Regions from separate parts of the Limnobaculum zhutongyuii genome, predicted to be linked through region 2. Evidence: predicted binding sites of a transcription regulator. Region 2 holds the regulator's gene; each other region holds the start of a gene.
What was found. Region 2 encodes Fur, which represses iron uptake genes when iron is present. Its sites were predicted from a motif close to ATAATAATGAGAACNACTATCAA; they were not measured.

Region 1: the regulator Fur is predicted to act here: its motif matches at 4,319-4,341, upstream of EKN56_RS05375 (TonB-dependent receptor domain-containing protein).
Region 3: the regulator Fur is predicted to act here: its motif matches at 4,525-4,547, upstream of sodA (superoxide dismutase [Mn]).

The regions. Positions count from the first base shown of each region.
Region 1 is NZ_CP034752.1:1,288,558-1,294,939, reverse strand. It holds gene EKN56_RS05400 (hypothetical protein) at 1-80, shown strand, start outside; gene EKN56_RS05395 (tetratricopeptide repeat protein) at 86-961, shown strand; gene EKN56_RS05390 (ABC transporter substrate-binding protein) at 1,199-2,347, shown strand; gene EKN56_RS05385 (FecCD family ABC transporter permease) at 2,376-3,458, shown strand; gene EKN56_RS05380 (ABC transporter ATP-binding protein) at 3,455-4,243, shown strand; gene EKN56_RS05375 (TonB-dependent receptor domain-containing protein) at 4,379-6,382, shown strand, end outside.
Region 2 is NZ_CP034752.1:2,420,381-2,426,762, reverse strand. It holds gene glnS (glutamine--tRNA ligase) at 1-621, shown strand, start outside; gene EKN56_RS10800 (putative signal transducing protein) at 721-1,137, shown strand; gene fur (ferric iron uptake transcriptional regulator) at 1,192-1,638, opposite strand; gene EKN56_RS10790 (CobW family GTP-binding protein) at 1,819-2,868, opposite strand; gene EKN56_RS10785 (YbdD/YjiX family protein) at 2,949-3,143, opposite strand; gene EKN56_RS10780 (carbon starvation CstA family protein) at 3,238-5,304, opposite strand; gene fldA (flavodoxin FldA) at 5,899-6,382, opposite strand, start outside.
Region 3 is NZ_CP034752.1:4,466,246-4,472,627, reverse strand. It holds gene EKN56_RS20115 (2-dehydro-3-deoxy-6-phosphogalactonate aldolase) at 1-506, opposite strand, end outside; gene EKN56_RS20110 (2-dehydro-3-deoxygalactonokinase) at 503-1,399, opposite strand; gene EKN56_RS20105 (FadR/GntR family transcriptional regulator) at 1,497-2,231, opposite strand; gene yiiM (6-hydroxyaminopurine reductase) at 2,328-3,008, opposite strand; gene EKN56_RS20095 (zinc ribbon domain-containing protein YjdM) at 3,169-3,507, opposite strand; gene sodA (superoxide dismutase [Mn]) at 3,812-4,435, opposite strand; gene cdd (cytidine deaminase) at 4,907-5,302, opposite strand; gene EKN56_RS20080 (pyrimidine-nucleoside phosphorylase) at 5,345-6,382, opposite strand, start outside.

The sequences.
Region 1 (6,382 bases), 1.1 Mb from region 2:
AGGCGAAACTTGCCAGAACCTGTCAGCATATTGATGGACAAATCTACTCATTATTGTTAGAGCAAGCGGACAGGAAATAATAGCTATGTTAATTAAACGTTATCACTGTGCATTGATTCTAAGCGTTTTAACACTAATGGTGACGGGTTGCGTCGACAAAAAACAAAACGATGACGCATCTTCTGCATTTGGTCAGCCAATCGATCCTTCGCAACAGAATATGTTAGGTGGTCTGCAGCAATATCTTTCTCAAATTCAAAAACAGGGAAATGCAGGCGACCAGATGGCTCAACGTCGGATGGGTGACATTCTTATTGCATCAGGTGAAAAAGCTCAGGGTCTGGGATGGATTAAGTCTTCAGCAATCGGTGGTAATGTTGATTCTCAGCTTCAACTGGCGGATATGTATGCGAACGGCGTAGATATGATGCCTAACTATGATGAAGCCTTTATTTGGTATAAAAAAGCCGCTGAGCAGGGTAATGCTCGTGCTCAGGGAGAAGTCGCTTCAGCCTATTTAAATGGTAAGGGTGTTGAGTTCAATCTGGAACAATCCATTTATTGGGATAGTCTGGCAGCCAAGCAAGGTATTGCTAACTCTCAGAATAACTTGGGTGCTGCCTATACTCATGGTGAAGGTGTTCCACAAGATCCGGAACAAGCCGTTTACTGGTATACCAAAGCTGCTAATCAGGGCGTTACTGAAGCACAGTTTAACTTAGCGGGTTCTTATTACTTAGGTCAGGGCGTAGCAAAAGACGATCAGCAAGCTTATGCCTGGTATGCGACCGTTGCTAAATATGGTGACAGTGATATTGCTGGTACTGCCAAAATGGTAATGGAAAAACTGACGCCGTCTCTGAGTAAAGAAGGTAAGCTGGCTTCCTCCAAGAGTCTGGCTCAGCAATACATTTCAATGTATTCACCAACAAGAAAAAATTTAGTTTTTACTGAATACTGATACTGTTTCAGATAGGGTCGGAAAGCCTGTATTGTCATTTAATGGATAATATAAGTTTTTCGGCCTTATTGTTTTAATTTGATACCTGCTGATAAATTCCTCTCGTTTATTCCCCACGCTTTTACTCTGTATGACTTATCTCTCCCTTTTAGTATCCCTTTGGCTTTTATGATTGATAATCATTCTCTTTTGCATTATTGTTTGCATCTTTGAATCTGTAGGGAAGAGGCATCATCTATGAAGCAACTTAATCATTCTCTGGCAAAACGTTTTAGTCTGTCCTTATTATTAGGCAGTTCGCTGTTATTCAGTGCGGGTGCATGGGCTGAAACTATTACCGATATAGCCGATCGTAAGGTTGAGCTCCCGAAGAAAGTCGATCGTATCTTATTGGGTGAAGGCCGCCTAATTTATGCTGTTGCGCTATTAGAGGGTGATAAGCCTCTGGACCGTATTGCTGGCTGGCAGGGTGATTTCCGTAAGCTTGATCCCCATACTTATGCTGCTTATAAAGCAAAATTCCCTGAGATTGATAAAATTCCTTTAATTGGTAACACCACCGCTGAAAGCATCAGTCCGGAAAAGGTTCTGACGCTTAAACCTGATGTCGCTATCTTTGGTTTGTCTGGTCATGGTCCGGGCCGTAGCAGTGAGCTGGTTACTCAGTTAGAAAAAGCCGGTGTACCGGTTGTATTCATTGATTTTCGTACTGCACCGCTGAAAAATACAGTGCCAAGTATGCGTATCCTCGGCAAAGCTTTGCAACGGGAAGAGCAGGCGGAGCGTTATATTAAGTTCTATCAGGATAACGTGGCTAAAATCACCAATGTCACCAAAGATATTCCTGAAGACCAAAAGCCAAAAGTCTTTATTGAGTTGAAAGCGGCTACCGCAGAAGATTGTTGTGGTACGGCAGGAAACGGTAATATGGGCGACTTTATTGATTTAGCCGGTGGCGCTAATATCGCTAAAAATTTATTACCGGGTGCCTTAGGTACCGTTAACCTGGAAAAAATCATCGCGACTAATCCGGATGTTTATATTGCCAGCGGTGCTCGCGGTGCAGATGCCAAAGGACCGGGTGTTAAACTGGGTGCGGATGTTTCCTATGATGTGGCTCGTGCAAGTCTGGAGAGCGCATTGAAACGTAAGGGCATTGATACGTTACCAGCGGTAAAAGAGGGTAGAACTTATGCCATCTGGCACAGCTTCTATAACTCACCCTATAATGTTCTGGCTATTCAGGAATTCGGTAAGTGGTTCTATCCTGAAAAATTTAAAGATATTAATACTAATGAGACCATGAAGACGCTGTATAAAGACTTCCTGGCCATTGAGCCAACAGGTACCTACTGGGTAGGTGCTGTCGGTGAAAATAATAAATAATCTATAAAGCAGCAATGGTTGTCATTGAATGAGCATAAGTAGCAATTCGGCAGTAAAAGCTAATACCCCGGCTGAAGTGGGTGTAATGGGTCGTTATCATCGCATTTTGCGTAAGCGCTTGATGATTTTAGCCATCGTTTTGCTGGCAATTATTGGATCTCTTGTGCTTGATTTTATCATGGGGCCTTCGGGCCTCACGATAGCAGAACTGTGGCAAACATTGTGGCATTCTGAAACGGTTGATGCCGGAACTCAGGTTATCGTTTGGGATATTCGCCTGCCTTATGCCCTGATGGCAATAGTGGTAGGAATGGCTTTGGGTTTGGCTGGTGCAGAAATGCAAACCATTCTGAATAACCCATTAGCCAGTCCCTTTACTTTAGGGGTTTCCTCTGCGGCTGCTTTCGGTGCGGCGCTAGCTATCGTATTGGGGATTGGTATCCCCGGCATTGATCCTCAATGGTTTATTTCTGCCAATGCGTTCATTTTTGCCTTACTGGCAGCGTTTATGCTGGATGCGGTAACTCGCTGGACAAGGGTTGCCACCTCGGGTGTCGTGCTGTTTGGTATTGCCCTGGTGTTTACCTTTAATGCATTGGTTTCCATGATGCAGTTTATCGCATCTGAAGATACGCTTCAGGGACTGGTTTTCTGGACGATGGGAAGCCTGGCGCGAGCAACCTGGATAAAATTAGGCATTCTGTTAGCGGTGTTCCTGGTTCTGTTCCCATGGTCAATGATGAACGCCTGGAAACTGACGGCGTTAAGATTAGGTGAAGACCGGGCAATCAGCTTTGGTATTGATGTTCGTCGTTTACGACTGACGACATTGCTGCGTATCAGTATGTTATCTGCTTTGGCGGTGGCATTTGTTGGGCCGATTGGTTTCATCGGTCTGGTTGCACCGCATATTGCCCGTCTGATTTTTGGTGAAGACCATCGCTTTTATCTGCCAGCCAGTGCTTTAATTGGTGCGTTGGTATTATCGATGGCCTCTGTAGCCTCTAAAAACTTGATTCCTGGTGTGATTATTCCGGTTGGTATTGTGACTTCATTAGTGGGTGTTCCATTCTTCCTGAGCATCATTTTGCGCCACAGAGGGCAGGTATGATGACTGGTTTACAAGCGAATCATTTTAATGCGGGTTACCCGAGAAAAAAAATCATCACTGACCTGTCGATCCCTGGGTTATCAAGAGGGGAAATTACTGTTCTGTTAGGTCCTAACGGTAGTGGTAAATCGACCTTATTACGTTCTTTTGCCGGATTGAATCACGCGACCGGTGAACTACTGCTGGATGGTCAGGATTTAATGAAACAGCCTTTTGCCCAACGGGCGAAAAGCGTGGTTTATCTGCCTCAATCATTGCCTGCCGGAGTGCATCTGCATGTGCTCGAATCTATCGTGGTTGCTCAGAGAGCTTCCGGTGGTAGCCATACAGAAAAAGGCGAAGCCGAAGTAATGGCACTGTTGCAACAGCTGGGTATTTCTCATCTGGCATTGAGCTATCTGGATCAACTTTCAGGTGGGCAGAAGCAATTAGTTGGCTTAGCCCAATCTCTGATTCGCCAACCGTCACTATTGTTGCTTGATGAACCATTAAGCGCATTGGATCTCAACTATCAATTTCATGTCATGGATTTGGTACGCAAAGAGACGATTAAACGCAATATCATCACGGTAGTGGTGGTTCATGATATCAATATCGCTTTGCATCATGCGGATCATGTTCTGATGCTGCAAAATGGCAATCTTATTGCTGATGGTAAACCTGACGAAGTGATCACACCTGAAAGCCTGGCGCAAGTTTACGGGGTTCGTGGTCGTATTGAACGCTGCTCTCAGGGGCGTCCACAGGTATTAATTGATGGTTTAGTCGAACATCCAATATATTGAATGCGTTAGTTGTTTATATTTTTGTTAAAAGTTAGATAGCGGTCGCAAAAAAACTTTAATCCCTTCGTAACGCTAATGATATTAATTATCATTAGCGTTCTTTTTTATTTTGTATTTACATTTATGGATGAAGGGATGAACACAAACACATTTAAATTTAATCCAATAAAATATGCTGGATTTTGTCTTCCGCTATTGGGGCTGGTTACTACACAGGCGGTAGCTGAAGAGAATGATAGCGGTAATGTAATGGTGGTGACAGCCTCCGGTGTTGAACAACGCTTTAAGGATGCGCCTGCCAGTATTTCTGTTGTGACCTCTGAACAGTTAGAAAAAGAGATGGGAACGGCATCAACCGATCTTGCCGATATTCTTGAACGCGTTGCAGGGGTAAGTAAAGCCATTGGTACTGACGTTAGTTCCGGTATTCAACTGCGCGGTATGCCTGCTTCCTATACATTGTTACTGGTAGATGGAAAACGTATTGGTTCCAGTAACGGCCTCAAGACCACCCAACAAAACTATTTTGATGATATTAACTGGATCCCAGTTGAATCTATTGAGCGCATTGAAATTGTTCGAGGCCCAATGTCTACGCTATATGGTTCTGATGCCATGGGTGGGGTAGTTAACATTATCACTAAAAAGAACAATAAAGAGTGGAACGGCGCTTTAACTATCGGTACTCGTCAGCCAGAAGATTCTAAAAGTGGTGAGACTACGACTTATACCGGTAGCGTTGGTGGCCCATTAGGCAATGGTTTTACGTTACGTATGAATGGCTCATGGAATAAACGTGATGCGGATAAAACCGATACCAGTGCTTTGCGTTGGGGGAGTGGTCAGGAAGGTAAGAAACGTTATAGCTATGGTGCAGATTTAAGTTGGGATATCACAGATAACCATCAGGTAAGTATTGGTACATTACAGGGAACGGAAGAGGGTATTCCTGGCGAGACTCTGGATGGTGATGAAGTTGGTTTACGTGGTATTTCCAAGCTGGAACGTGAAAACTATTCCGCCGCTTATCGTGGACTATTTGATTTTGGTAGCGTCAGATTAACCGCTTATGAGAATAAATATAAAAACTCAGCCAGCGATGTGCCGGTGATTTCAGGGGGAGCACTGGTAGGGACTGAAGATACCAAAATCCGAGGCAAAGATAAGATTATTGAAGGGGATATCAATCTACCTTTCGAGCTTTGGTTACCACACAATGTCACTATTGGTGGCCAGTGGATGAAAGAAGAGCTCAACAACCCAAGATCGATGGGCACCAATAAATATGCTGCCGCTTCTTATGGCAAACATACCGGAGAGGCAACCAGTAAAGGCGTATTTGTTGAAGATCAGATTGGGTTATTAGACGATCTGACGTTGACGCTGGGGGTTCGCTATGATGATACCGAATATGGCGATCAAACCACACCAAGAGCCTATCTGGTTTATCAGGCTAATGATTATTTGACATTGAAAGGCGGATATTCAGAAGGCTTCAAAGCGCCAACGATACGTCAGGCCAGTCCAGGTTTTGTTGAAGAGTCAAAAGGCGCTGGATGCAATGGTTATGCAGACTATACCGGTGGCGGCTGTTATATCGTCAGTAATGGCAATCTGAAGCCTGAAACTTCCGAAAACTGGGAAGTTGGTGCATTATTTAATTATGAAGGATGGGATGCAGGCATCACTTTCTTTGATAGTCGTTTCAAAAATAAATTAGCTACTGCGCCAATTGGCTATATCACCGGAGATAAATCGGGTCGTTACTGGTTAGAACGTGTGAACCTGGATTCCGCCAGAACTCAGGGCATTGAAGGTAATCTGAATATTCCTCTGATCAGTGAGCCAAAAGGCCAGTTCCTGCAGAAATTAACCTTACGTAATAACTATACCCGTATGATAAAAGCAGAGGACGATCAGGGTGTGATGCTGGTCACTACGCCTAAATTCACCAGTTATTCATCACTGGACTGGAGCGTAACGCAAGATCTTGATTTCTCATTCAGCGCTCATTATTACGGAAAAATGTTAGGCTTAAACAATAAAGCCGATCAGGAATCTCGCGGTAGTACTGCAACTGCGCGTATCAGAAATTCCTACACGCTTTATGGTTTATCTGGCCAATATAAGATAACTAAG
Region 2 (6,382 bases):
GTTAAAGTGGTGATTGAAAATCTTCCACAGGGTCACGAAGAGATATTAACGGTAAGCGCACATCCAAATAAACCAGAGATGGGAACCCGTGCCGTACCATTCAGTCGCGAAATTTATATCGACCGCGCTGATTTCCGTGAAGAAGCCAACAAGCAGTATAAGCGTCTGGTGTTAGGTAAAGAGGTTCGCCTGCGTAATGCTTATGTGATTAAAGCTGAACGGGTAGAAAAAGACGATCAGGGCAATATCACGACTATTTATTGCCATTACGATAGTGAAACTCTGGGTAAAGATCCGGCTGACGGGCGCAAAGTGAAGGGCGTGATTCATTGGGTATCCGCACCTCATGCGTTACCGGCAGAATTTCGTTTATATGAGTGCCTGTTTAACGTGCCAAATCCAGGGGCCGCAGAGGATTTCTTATCTACCATTAACCCGGAATCACTGAAAGTGGTGCACGGTTTTGTAGAGCCAAGTCTGGCGCAGGCTAAACCTGAGTTTGCTTATCAGTTTGAACGTGAAGGTTACTTCTGTGCAGACAGTCGCCATTCATCATCAGAGCATTTAGTGTTTAACCGCACCGTTGGCCTGCGTGATACCTGGGCTGCTCAGGCAAGCTAATTTTTAGTCTTGATTGAAAACGGTTAATCTCAGAAGCCTGTCAGAGCAATCCGACAGGCTTTTTTAACTTAAAATGGATCTATTTTATACGGAGATGTTATGGGACAACTGGTTGTCGTTGCTCGCTACTCTTATCCCCTTGAGGCCCAGATAGCAAAAAGTAATCTGGAAGCCGCAGGGATTAGTGCCCATATAGCCGATGTACATACCATCAATACTAACTGGCTTTACTCTGATGCTTTGGGCGGGGTCAGGCTGATGGTTGACAGTGATAATGTGCAGGAAGCGGAAGAAATACTTCGTCAGGACTTTTCTCAATCGGTGATGGAAGAGGCCGGGGAAGATGAAGAAGAAACCTCACAATGGCGCTGTTCTCATTGCGGTAGTAGTAATGTCATCCCTTTTACTAAAGGTAAGCGACCTGCATTTGTGGTGTTTATTTTGTTAGGTTTCCCGTTGTTTAAGTATCAACACGGAATAAAGTGTAATGACTGTGGGGAGTTTACCCAAAAATAATGCCAGCAGTGGTTAGCTGCTGGCATTATTTAAATCTGAAGTTGCTAAAACAACTTATTTAGTATCGTGTAACGTATCGTCTTTACGGCAATCACCAGAGCTGCACTTGCCATACAGATACAAACTGTGGTTAGTTAACTTGATGTTGTATCTTTCAGAAATTTCACGCTGGCGCTGTTCAATAAACTCATCACTGAATTCAATTACGCGTCCACAATCCAGACAAATTAAGTGGTCGTGGTGATGTTTTTGCGTCAGTTCAAATACTGATTTACCGCCTTCAAAACTATGGCGAGTTACGATGCCGGCATCATCAAACTGGTTCAGCACGCGATATACGGTGGCCAGTCCAATCTCTTCGCCCATATCAATCAGTCTTTTATATAAATCTTCCGCGCTAACGTGATGGTTATCAGGCTCCTGAAGTATTTCCAGAATTTTAAGCCGTGGGAGCGTAACTTTCAGTCCAGCCTTCTTCAGTGCGATATTGTTATCAGTCATGCAGATGTGTTCCTAAATTCGGGGCGCCATGAATCGCTAGCGAATGATTAACATAATTATAATATACCATTATAGAGCCAGACATATGAAATGAAAACCTCAGGGAGTCAGTTCAAATTCGATAGAATCGATAGGCAGAATCATAATTCTGGCGATATTCAACCGTTACTCGATCTGTTATTAGCTAATGGCATTTGAAGCAGCCGTGGCTAAAAACTCATTTCTTAATGTCTCAACAGGTAAATTACGCCCAATAATAACTAACAGTGTCTTACGAGACTCTTCCTCAGTCCATTCGGTTCCGTAATCAAAACCAACAACTTTGTGCACACCCTGAACAATCAGACGACGAGGTTCGCCTTCAATTGCCAGAATGCCTTTATAGCGTAGCATGTCATTGCCATATTTTTCGATGGCAGTTTCCATAAAGGCGCCAATTAGTTTTATATCAACTTCCCCGGTTTCAAAAACTTGAGAAGTAATATCATCATTCCATGAACGGGCAAGGGGTTTGGATGTTTGATTTAAAGGTCGGAAGTTTGTTGGTGCCTGCGAAGGCGCAGTAGAGGCCACAAAAGTGCCATTAAGATCAAAAGAGTCATCCAGATTAAATGCCTGAATACCAATCCAGGCGGCTTTCTCCAGCTTACCGTGCTGAGCCTCACACACCAGAGCTCTGGCGTTAATGTTACGTAAACGCTCCAATAGCAGCGTTTTTGCTTCACTATCGATGCGGTCTAATTTGGTTAAAATAAGTCTGTCGGCAAAACCAACCTGAGAAACCGCAACCCGATGTTCGGTTAGTTGTTTCTGCGCATGCTCACTGTCAACCAGAGTAATAATGGCGTCTAATTGCAGACGTTCACGCAAGACATCATCAACAAAGAAAGTTTGGATAACCGGAGCTGGGTCGGCTAATCCTGTGGTTTCTAGCAGCAGTCGATCAAAATTAAGCTGACCCGCATCCCGCTGCTCTAACAGGTTTTTTAAGGCTTCTGTCAGCTCACCGCGAACGCTACAACATACGCAGCCATTGGTTAATTCAATAACCTCAATACCGCTGTGTTGCCCCAAGAGCCCGCCATCTACACCAACGGCACCAAATTCATTTTCAATGATAGCGATTCGCTCACCGGGATAGTTTTCTAACAAATGGTTAATCAGGGTAGTTTTGCCTGAGCCGAGAAAACCGGTTAATACCGTTACCGGTAATTGAAGTGGGGTGGTCATAACATGTTGCCTTTTTTACTTTAACCATACGCATTATTGCGTTGGTAAAATATCTGGTGTATCACAAAAAGAATTAATGCCTAACAGCACGAGCCATTGCCGCTGCCGTAGCGGGCCTGCTGACGCTCACGAAAGAACTCTTCATAAGTCATCGCTTCCTGATCCGGATGGGTAATGCGCATATGCTGAACGTAGTTATCGTAGTCAGGGACGCCAACCATCAGGCGAGCCGCCTGACCAAGATAGCGGCCAACTTTTGCTAAATCTTCAAACATAAGTGACTTCCCTTAATCAGGATGGCAGTAACAGGTGAATCAATAACCCGATACTGCCATCTTTTTACTATTAATGTCTATCTAACATCAGCGATTACTTAACCGTTGCCGATGCAGGCATTGGCTCATAAGGAACTTCGTTTGCTGTAGGTGATGGATTTGAACGTGCTTTAAACGCAGTACGTAAACCAAACACCACCACACTAATCATGACTAACATAAACAGTATAGTCAGACCTGCATCCAGCTGGTTGTTAAATATCAAGGCACTCATTTGATCCAGAGACTTAGCCGGAGCCAAAATCTGTCCCTGATCCAGAGAAGCCTGATACTTCTTAGCCAGAGCCAGGAAGCCAACACGTGGGTTATCATCAAACACTTTTTGCCAGCCGGCAGTCAAAGTACAAACCAACAGGAAGATAGTTGGTACAACGGCAACCCAGGCATATCTTTCGCGTTTCATTTTGAACAGAACAACAGCACACAGGGTAAGCGCAATCGCTGCCAGCATCTGGTTAGCAATACCAAACAGAGGCCATAGGGTATTAATACCACCCAGTGGGTCAACCACGCCTTGGTACAAGAAGTAACCCCATGCAGCAACACATAACCCTGTTGCCGTAATATTGGCAACAAAAGAGTCAGTACGCTTCATGGATGGAACGAAAGTACCCAGTAAGTCTTGCAGCATAAAACGACCAGCACGGGTACCGGCATCAACGGCGGTCAGAATGAACAGTGCTTCAAACAGAATGGCAAAGTGATACCAGAAAGCCATCATCGTCGGGCCGGTCAACTGGCTCAGAATATGTGCCATACCGACGGCCAGAGTAGGAGCACCACCGGCGCGTGAAACGATCGTGGTTTCGCCAACGTCTTTCGCGTATTGAACCAGAACTTCTGGCGTTACGGTAAAGCCCCAGGAGCTAACAACACTGGCGGCTGATTCAACCGTTGGACCAAGAATAGCCAGCGGGCTGTTCATCGCGAAGTATACGCCAGGGTCGATAACCGATGCAGCGATTAATGCCATGATGGCAACGAATGATTCCATTAACATGCCGCCATAACCGATAAAGCGAGCATGGCTTTCATTTTCCAGCATCTTAGGTGTGGTACCGGAAGAGATCAGCGCGTGGAAGCCAGAGATTGCACCACAGGCAATGGTAATAAACAGGAATGGGAATAGATTACCTGCCCAAACAGGACCAGTACCATCAATAAACTGAGTGGTTGCCGGCATTTCCAGACTAGGGGCGATGATAACAATACCGATAGCCAGACCAACGATGGTACCAATTTTCAGGAAGGTTGACAGGTAGTCACGTGGAGCCAGCAGTAACCATACTGGCAGAACAGAGGCGATACCACCGTAAATAATCAGTGCCCAGGTCAGCTGTACGCCATCAAGGGTGAAAATAGGTGCCAAAGCCTCACTCTTAGCGACTTCACCGCCATAGATAATTGCCAGCATCAGCAGAATGAAACCAATAATTGAGATTTCACCGATTTTGCCCGGACGGATATAGCGAGTATAAACACCCATAAACAGTGCAATAGGAATGGTCACACCAACGGTAAATGCACCCCACGGGCTATTAATCAGAGCTTTAACCACGATTAATGCCAACACCGCCAGGATGATAATCATAATCATAAAGGCGCCAAACAGAGCAATAATACCCGGTACGGTACCCAATTCACCTTTCACCAGGTCGCCCAAAGAGCGGCCATCGCGACGGGTGGAAACAAACAGAACCATAAAGTCCTGAACGGCACCGGCAAGAACAACCCCGGCAAGAATCCAGATCATACCCGGCAGGTAACCCATTTGCGCAGCCAGTACCGGACCAACTAAAGGACCTGCACCGGCAATAGCGGCGAAGTGGTGACCATAAAGTACGTATTTGTTAGTTGGAACGTAATCCAGACCATCATTATGGCGATAGGCTGGTGTCATTCGGGTTGAATCAAGGCCAAGCACTTTATTGGCAATAAATTTGCTGTAATAGCGATAGGCAATCAGATATACCGATACGGCAACCACAACGATCCAAAGAGCATTAACTTTTTCACCATTGTTTAACGCAATGATGGCGAGCCCACAGGCGCCAAGAATAGCGACAGCGAACCATATAATATAGGACGCTATGCTGCGCATAAGCGTTCCTCCTCATTTATTAGAAGATAAATATTAAGTAGGGAATTATTATCGGGCACCCTAAAACGGACATTTATATGATGAATCAATAAAGTCGATATAAGCATTGTGATTAGACAATGCAGGGCTCTATTTTAAATAATATGTCGTATCAGTTTATCCCCTCTATTTATTATGGTTATGCATTGTATATAACGTTAATTTGTTATATTCCAGTATTTGCCGTATGAGCTATTTTCTATTTATATTAATAAGTTAGAGATAGTTTCTGGTATGCAGTAACAGTGTCATCAAATATTTTATTTATGTCTGATGGCAACAGCCTAATTATAGTAATGAATTTGTAATGTTTTCCAATGAGTTTAACAAATTGACTTTGCACTCGATCACAGGTTGATGAAATATTTATTTTGATATGTGATTTATATCCACATTAATTTTACGGAGTTAAATTTATTAAATTATTAGGAAGGTAAAAATATAGCAGAGCATAATAACCACCAGTACAGTTCTGGTGGTTATTATCTATTTGATTATTTGGTGTTATGTATTACTTGTTTTTATTAAGTAATACAAAAGCAGAAGGGGACAGAATTAAGCAAGATTCATTTCAGCAGAGATTTGTTTAACCCAAGCGGAGACGCGCTCAGCGGTTAATTCTGGTTGACGGTCTTCATCGATGGCTAACCCAATAAAGTGTTTATCATCGGCTAAACCTTTAGAGGCTTCAAAATGATAACCTGCGGTTGGCCAGTTACCGACGATAGTTGCGCCATGAGGCTCAATAATATCGCGTACGGTGCCCATTGCATCACAGAAGTACTCTGCGTAGTCTTCCTGATCGCCACAGCCAAAAATAGCTACCAGCTTACCTTCAAAGTCGATCTCTTCCAGCGTAGGGAAGAAATCATCCCAGTCACACTGAGCTTCGCCATAATACCAGGTTGGAATTCCCAACAGCAGCGTATCAAAACGCTCAATATCTTCTTTACTGCTTTTCGCAATGTCGTGAACTTCAGCAACTTCTTTACCAAGCTGCTTTTGAATCATTTTGGCAATGTTTTCAGTATTGCCAGTG
Region 3 (6,382 bases), 2.0 Mb from region 2:
GAATCGGCCTGAATACCACCAACCGGCAGGCAGGCTATGGTTTTAGGCAGTACCACGCGCATTGCTTTCATCACCGATGGCGGCAGCATCTCTGCAGGGTAGAGTTTCAAACCACAGGCACCGGCCTCGATGGCAGCAAAAGCTTCGGATGGTGTTGCCACTCCGGGCAGGCTGGTTAACTTTAGCTCTGCGCTGGTTTTAACCACGGCAGGAGAAAAGTTAGGTGAAATAATTAACTGACCACCAACGTCATAAACCTGTTTAACTTGTTCAGCGGTTAACACCGTACCGGCTCCCACCTGTGCTTTTCCGGCTACGGCATCCAGCATAATCTTGACCGTTTTTAACGGCTGTGGGCTGTTAAGTGGCACCTCAAGGAAACGAAAACCACACTCCACCAGTAGCTGAGCTGCGTCGTGGGCTTCATCCGGCGTGATGCCGCGTAAAATGGCAATCAACGGCAATCCGCTCTGGCGTAATTGATGATGAAATTGTTCAGCAGTCATTGCTGTTCTCCTGCGATATGTTGGTACAGATGGCTAATTCCCTGAATAAAGCACTTATCCCCATCAATGCTATGCAGGTTAATCCCCAGATATTGAGCCGCCTGTGAGTAGTTTTCTGTCAGTTTGGTTGAGCCAACGCACCATATCGGCTGAGTTGTGGTACAGGTAGCCAGTTCAGCGCCAATCAACAAGCCGGACAGATAGCTGTGAATATGTTGCTCTGCGATCTGCTTGTTTAACCGATAAGTACGGGCAGAGAACAGCAGATGACTGAGTGGTGTTTTATGCTGGGCGGTTTCGATAGCGGAATGGAACACCGCCAGATTATGCTCTTGTGGGGGGAGTGCTTTGCCAAGAATTGAGTGCTGGCTTAGTAAAGCAAACAGCTCACCCGTCATATAGGTAGAGAAATGGGAGACCGACTGGTTATCCATTAATACATGCTTGCTGTGGGTGCCGGGTAAAATGACCCGATATTCAGCAGGTCCATTAATGGCGGAAAGCCCAGCAAGCTGTACCTCTTCACCACGCATCACGTCCGGCTGTTGATAAGGGCTGTGGCAACAAATGCCGGGAATGATCCAGACCGGGCTCGACCAGCGGGTGGTGAATGCATAAGCCTGCCTGGTCAGAGAAGAGAAACTACAGGGAGCCTCTACGTAAGGCACTTCATGCCAGCCCTGCTGCGAACCGACCATACCGGCCATAACGATCGGATAGGGTGCTTCTGCAAACCAGCGTTGTAACAGACGTAATAGCTCTGCCTCGAAGTTTCCCGGTTCAATTTGCAGCAAGCCTGGTCCCTGAGTACAGCGATCGATACAGTCGTTACCCTGCATTAAAAATGCACGAAAATTGGTGGTACCCCAATCAACAGCAATCCATTTGTTCATTAGTATTACAACCTTTATAATCTTGTAATACAAGAAGCGTAGAGCAAAAAGATATTGCGATCTGTGAAGCAGATCGTATTGTGGAAAAAATCAGCAATTAGTCGATATGGGTAAAGATTTCTGGCTGGTGGCTCTGCAATCGTTTTTGTGCCGCTTTTAGCAGAATATCGCGCATCCGCAGCTTAGCGGTATCCACCTGCTTAAGGCGAATAGCATCCAGTAAAGCGACATGTTGAGTAACAGCCTCTTTGGTCAGGCGAACATCTTCTTCCAGAGTCTGTTTAAAAGAGAGCGACATAGCAGAAGAGAGAGCATTACTGAGGGATAGCAGAAAGGGGTTATGGCTGGCGCGTAGCAACGCAAGGTGGAAGGCTAAATCACCTTGTTCAAATAACTCACGGGAATTCTGCTGCTGCCCTTCAGACATCAAATGGCAGGCATCTTCCATGGCGGCTAAATCTCTGCCGGTGGCGTTAGCCGCCGCCAGTGCAGCAACGTTGGGTTCGAAAATCAGACGGGTGACCATCAACTGTTCAACCATCCCCTGCTTCATTCCACCTTCCGTTAACCAGAGTAAAACTTCAGAATCGAGGAAGTTCCACTGTTCGCGGGGAGTGACAACGCTGCGACGCTTGGGCTGAATAGAGACCATACCCTTGGCCGAAAGAACCTGCAGTGCATTCCGGATGGTGGTACGTGAAACCTGATATTGCAGTGCCAGCTCGTTTTCGCCCGGCAGAGACGGCACTTGTGATAAATCACCGCGCATAATGCGAATAGCAAGGTCGCGCGTCAGGGATTCAGCCATCGAAGGTGCAGTGGTTTTCGTCATCAACATATCCATCATCAGTTATAAAGAGACAGGGAGCTGCCAAAGCCTGTTGGCAGTATGACCATACTCTCTATCCTAACACGGATTAAGCAATCATTAATCAGCAGAAACACCCACCAGTCGACGATCCATATCCTCAATTCGCTTAGTCAGAATTCTCATTTGCATATTCTTGCTCCAACTGGCGGACAGACCACTGGCAGACAGCAAACGACGATACTGCTCTTCATCAAAGGGGGAATTAAACGCAATGGAGATAGCTTCGTCGACGGAGACATCGCTATTACGGCTTACCAGCTCCAGCGGTTGATTGGGATTGACTCTACCCGCTGAAACCACGCGATAGAGCCAGCCACAGAGGCCGCTGTCTTGCATGATGCGGGCGAACCCCTTAATTTTGCAGTGATAATTTAGCTTATAGCAGGGTGAACGGGGCTGTGTAACCTGAATGAGGGTTTGTCCCCAGCGGAAGATATCTCCGATAAAGACCGTTTCTTCAGTCAGATTTTGGGTGGAGAGGTTTTCTCCAAACAGCGGTGCAACAAACTGTTCTGCCTGTTGTGGAAAACGCATTTTCCAATAGTCGTAATGTTCCCGCGGGTAGTGGCATAGAGCGCGATCTGCTCCGCCATGATGGCGATTATCTGCCTGTTGATCGCCTTCAAAACCCAGCGGTGTGAGTATCAACTCACCGTCAACCGCGCGCTTATCGATAGCGCTGGGTGAATGGTCATAATAGGGTTTAATTTTGCCAATATAGACAAGGGGAGAGTGCATGGTAACCGCCGGTTTTACTGAATAACTAATTTATTTCAGCATACTGGCTGTTACAGGCCATATCCAGTTTTTGATATAGGGACAGTGTTTTTCGCGGGCGTAAAAGAGGAAAAAATAAAGCCACGGCTTTTAAAAAAGCGGTGGCTTTTATTGCTGCTTATCAGACCTTCTTAACGAAGCAGGCCTTGAGCATAATGCTGGTGTTATCGATTTTGCAGTCGATTTCATGGTCACCATCAACCAGACGAATAGGTTTAGATTTGCTACCCACTTTCAGTACGGTTGAAGAGCCTTTTAATTTCAGGTCTTTAATCAGGGTTACGCAGTCACCATCGGCTAATACGTTACCGTTACTGTCTTTCACCACTCTCGCATCACCATCTGCTGACTCTGGCTCTGAAGGGTTCCACTCGTGAGCACAATCAGGGCAGATGAACATGGCTCCGTCCGGATAGGTATTTTCTGATGAGCAGACCGGGCAGGCTGGAATAGAATTCATGTCAATTTCCCTAAAAATAGAATGTGAATAAAATCAGGGCGCTATTCTACTACAAATGACCACTTTTATCACATGGATAAACCATCGGCTTATGAAGGTGATAGCGGGTGAAGGGGAGAGGCGAAACGGAAAATTAATTTTTCATCGTGAAAATTCTGCTTTTATTGAAAGAATATTTATCTTTTCAGGACGCAGACACGAAAATCTCATTAAGAGGCGGATAACGTAAGGTTTATTAAGGAGACAATAGCGGAACGCCCGCTATTATCCCCATTATTCATATGAAACTTAAAGGATTAGCTTATTATTTTGCTTCAGCAAAACGCTTGGCAGCTTCGTCCCAGTTCACCACGTTCCAGAATTCTTTAATGTAATCAGGACGACGGTTTTGGAATTTCAGATAGTAAGCATGTTCCCAAACGTCCAGGCTCACAATCGGGAAGCCTGACGCACCAGATACGCTTTCACCCATCAGGGGACTGTCCTGATTAGCGGTAGAAACCACAGCCAGTTTGCCATCTTTTAATACCAGCCAGGCCCAGCCTGAACCAAAACGGGTAGCGGCAGCCTGTTCAAACTTCTCTTTAAAGCTCTCAACGCTACCAAAATCACGCTCGATTGCCGCTTTCAGATCGCCCTGCAAGGTAGTGCCTTTTTTCAGGCCTTTCCAGAACAGGCTGTGGTTAGCGTGACCGCCAGCGTTATTTCTTAATACGGTGCGTTTCTCCGCAGGTACTTTATCTAACTGAGCGATCAGCTCTTCAGCAGAAAGTTTTTTCAGATCGTCAGACAGCGTTTCCAGCGCAGCGTTAGCATTGTTTACATAAGCCTGATGGTGCTTACTGTGGTGGATTTCCATGGTTTGTTTATCAAAGTGAGGTTCCAGCGCATCGTAGGCATAAGGCAGGGTTGGAAGGGTATAACTCATCGTATCACTCCTCAAAGGTGGTTTACGCTGTTTATAAGACAGCTCATTTCAATTTCATGGTGGGTTATCAGTATAGCACTGAATATGAATTGATAATCATTATCGTTTGTGGGGTTATTGTCTATCAATTTGATAGGCGTTGTTTGAAGGGGATTGGACTCTGAGTTAGTTTCGTCCACTAATCGTGCTGAGTCTGAATTGGCTACTGTGCGAGTGGCCGAGCAAGGGGCGTTAAAAGGCGAACGCCCCCTGCACCCCCGCGCCTTCGCACCCGAATCCAGGTCGCCTGATGGCGACTTCCCTCCGCCTTCGTTCGGGTTTACGCACCGGCGCTGATTCGCTCCCGGCGAAGCAGCGTCTCGACTGGCCTCCATGCCAGTCGTGCTACCATCTCTCAGTTGTCGGCTGAATTCCAGTGCTCTATAGAAGGGCAAAAAATAAGGTCAACGGCTAACTGCCAAGGGCACTGCGTTAACTTAGGTCTTCTGGCCCAAACGAGTAAGGTAGTAGCTCGGCTATCGATGTATGCTTTACTTCACCCTTCATATTGACCATCAAAACCGGCATATCCGGGGCGCAGAATTCGTTAATCACCTGACGGCAAGCGCCGCAAGGGGAGATTGGGCCTTCGGTATCGCCGATAATCACCAGTTTTTTGAACTGGCGTTGACCTTCTGATACGGCTTTAAAGATAGCGGTTCGTTCCGCGCAGTTGGTTAAACCGTAGGAGGCATTTTCAACGTTACAGCCGAGAAAAACCTGATTGTTATCTGCAAGCAGGGCTGCGCCAACGGCGAAATTAGAGTAGGGGCTGTAGGAGGATTGACGGGCTTTTTTGGCCTGTTCAATCAGTTCATTATCAGTCATGGCAATTTCCTTGTGATAAAAAGTGGCAGATAACGCATTGGATTACTGAGTAATGACCGTATGAATCAGTTTAGGAGCCTGTCCGCGTTCGGCAATTTCTATGCTGCTATAGATCTTCTCCATCACGCTGGAGACCTCTTCCCGATTCGCGTAAATGGTGACCAGTGCATCACCGAGCTGAACGCTATCGCCCACTTTCTTATGCAGCATCAGCCCAACGGCTAAATCGATATCGTCTTCTTTGGTGGCTCGGCCTGCGCCCAACAGCATGGCAGCAACGCCAATTTCATCGGCGATAATGTTTGCCACGACGCCAGAGGTTTTGGCGGGTACTTCAATTTTGAATTTTGCCTGAGGTAATCTTTCCGGATGGTCGACAACGGAAGCATCGCCGCCCTGATTGGCCAGAAACTCTCTAAATTTGTCCAGCGCCTTACCGTTGTTAATCACTTCAAGCAGCATCTGACGTGCTTCTTCCAGGTTTTTGGCCTTTTTGGCTAATACCACCATTTGGCTGCCTAATACCAGAGTCAGTTCCGTCAGGTCCGCCGGGCCTTTGCCTTTTAGGGTATCAATGGCTTCCTGTACTTCCAGCGCGTTACCAATGGCAAAGCCAAGCGGCTGTGACATATCGGAAATCACCGCCATGGTATGTCGCCCCACATTGTTACCAATGCGCACCATCGATTTGGCTAACTCAATGGCATCTTCATCGGTTTTCATAAACGCGCCAGCGCCGGTTTTAACATCTAATACGATGGCGTCAGAACCTGCGGCAATTTTCTTGCTCATAATTGAGCTGGCGATAAGGGGGATAGAGTTGACGGTGCCGGTCACGTCGCGCAGGGCGTACATCTTTTTATCCGCGGGTGTTAAATTACCCGACTGACCGATAACCGCTACCTTGTGGCGATTCACCAAATCGATAAATTCATCTTTATTGATTTCAATATGGAAACCTTTGACCGACTCCAGCTTGTCCAGCGTTCCGCCGGTGTGCCCCAGACCACGGCCTGACATCTTGGCTACCGGAATATCAAGAGCAGCCACTAACGGTGCCAGCACTAACGTGGTGGTATC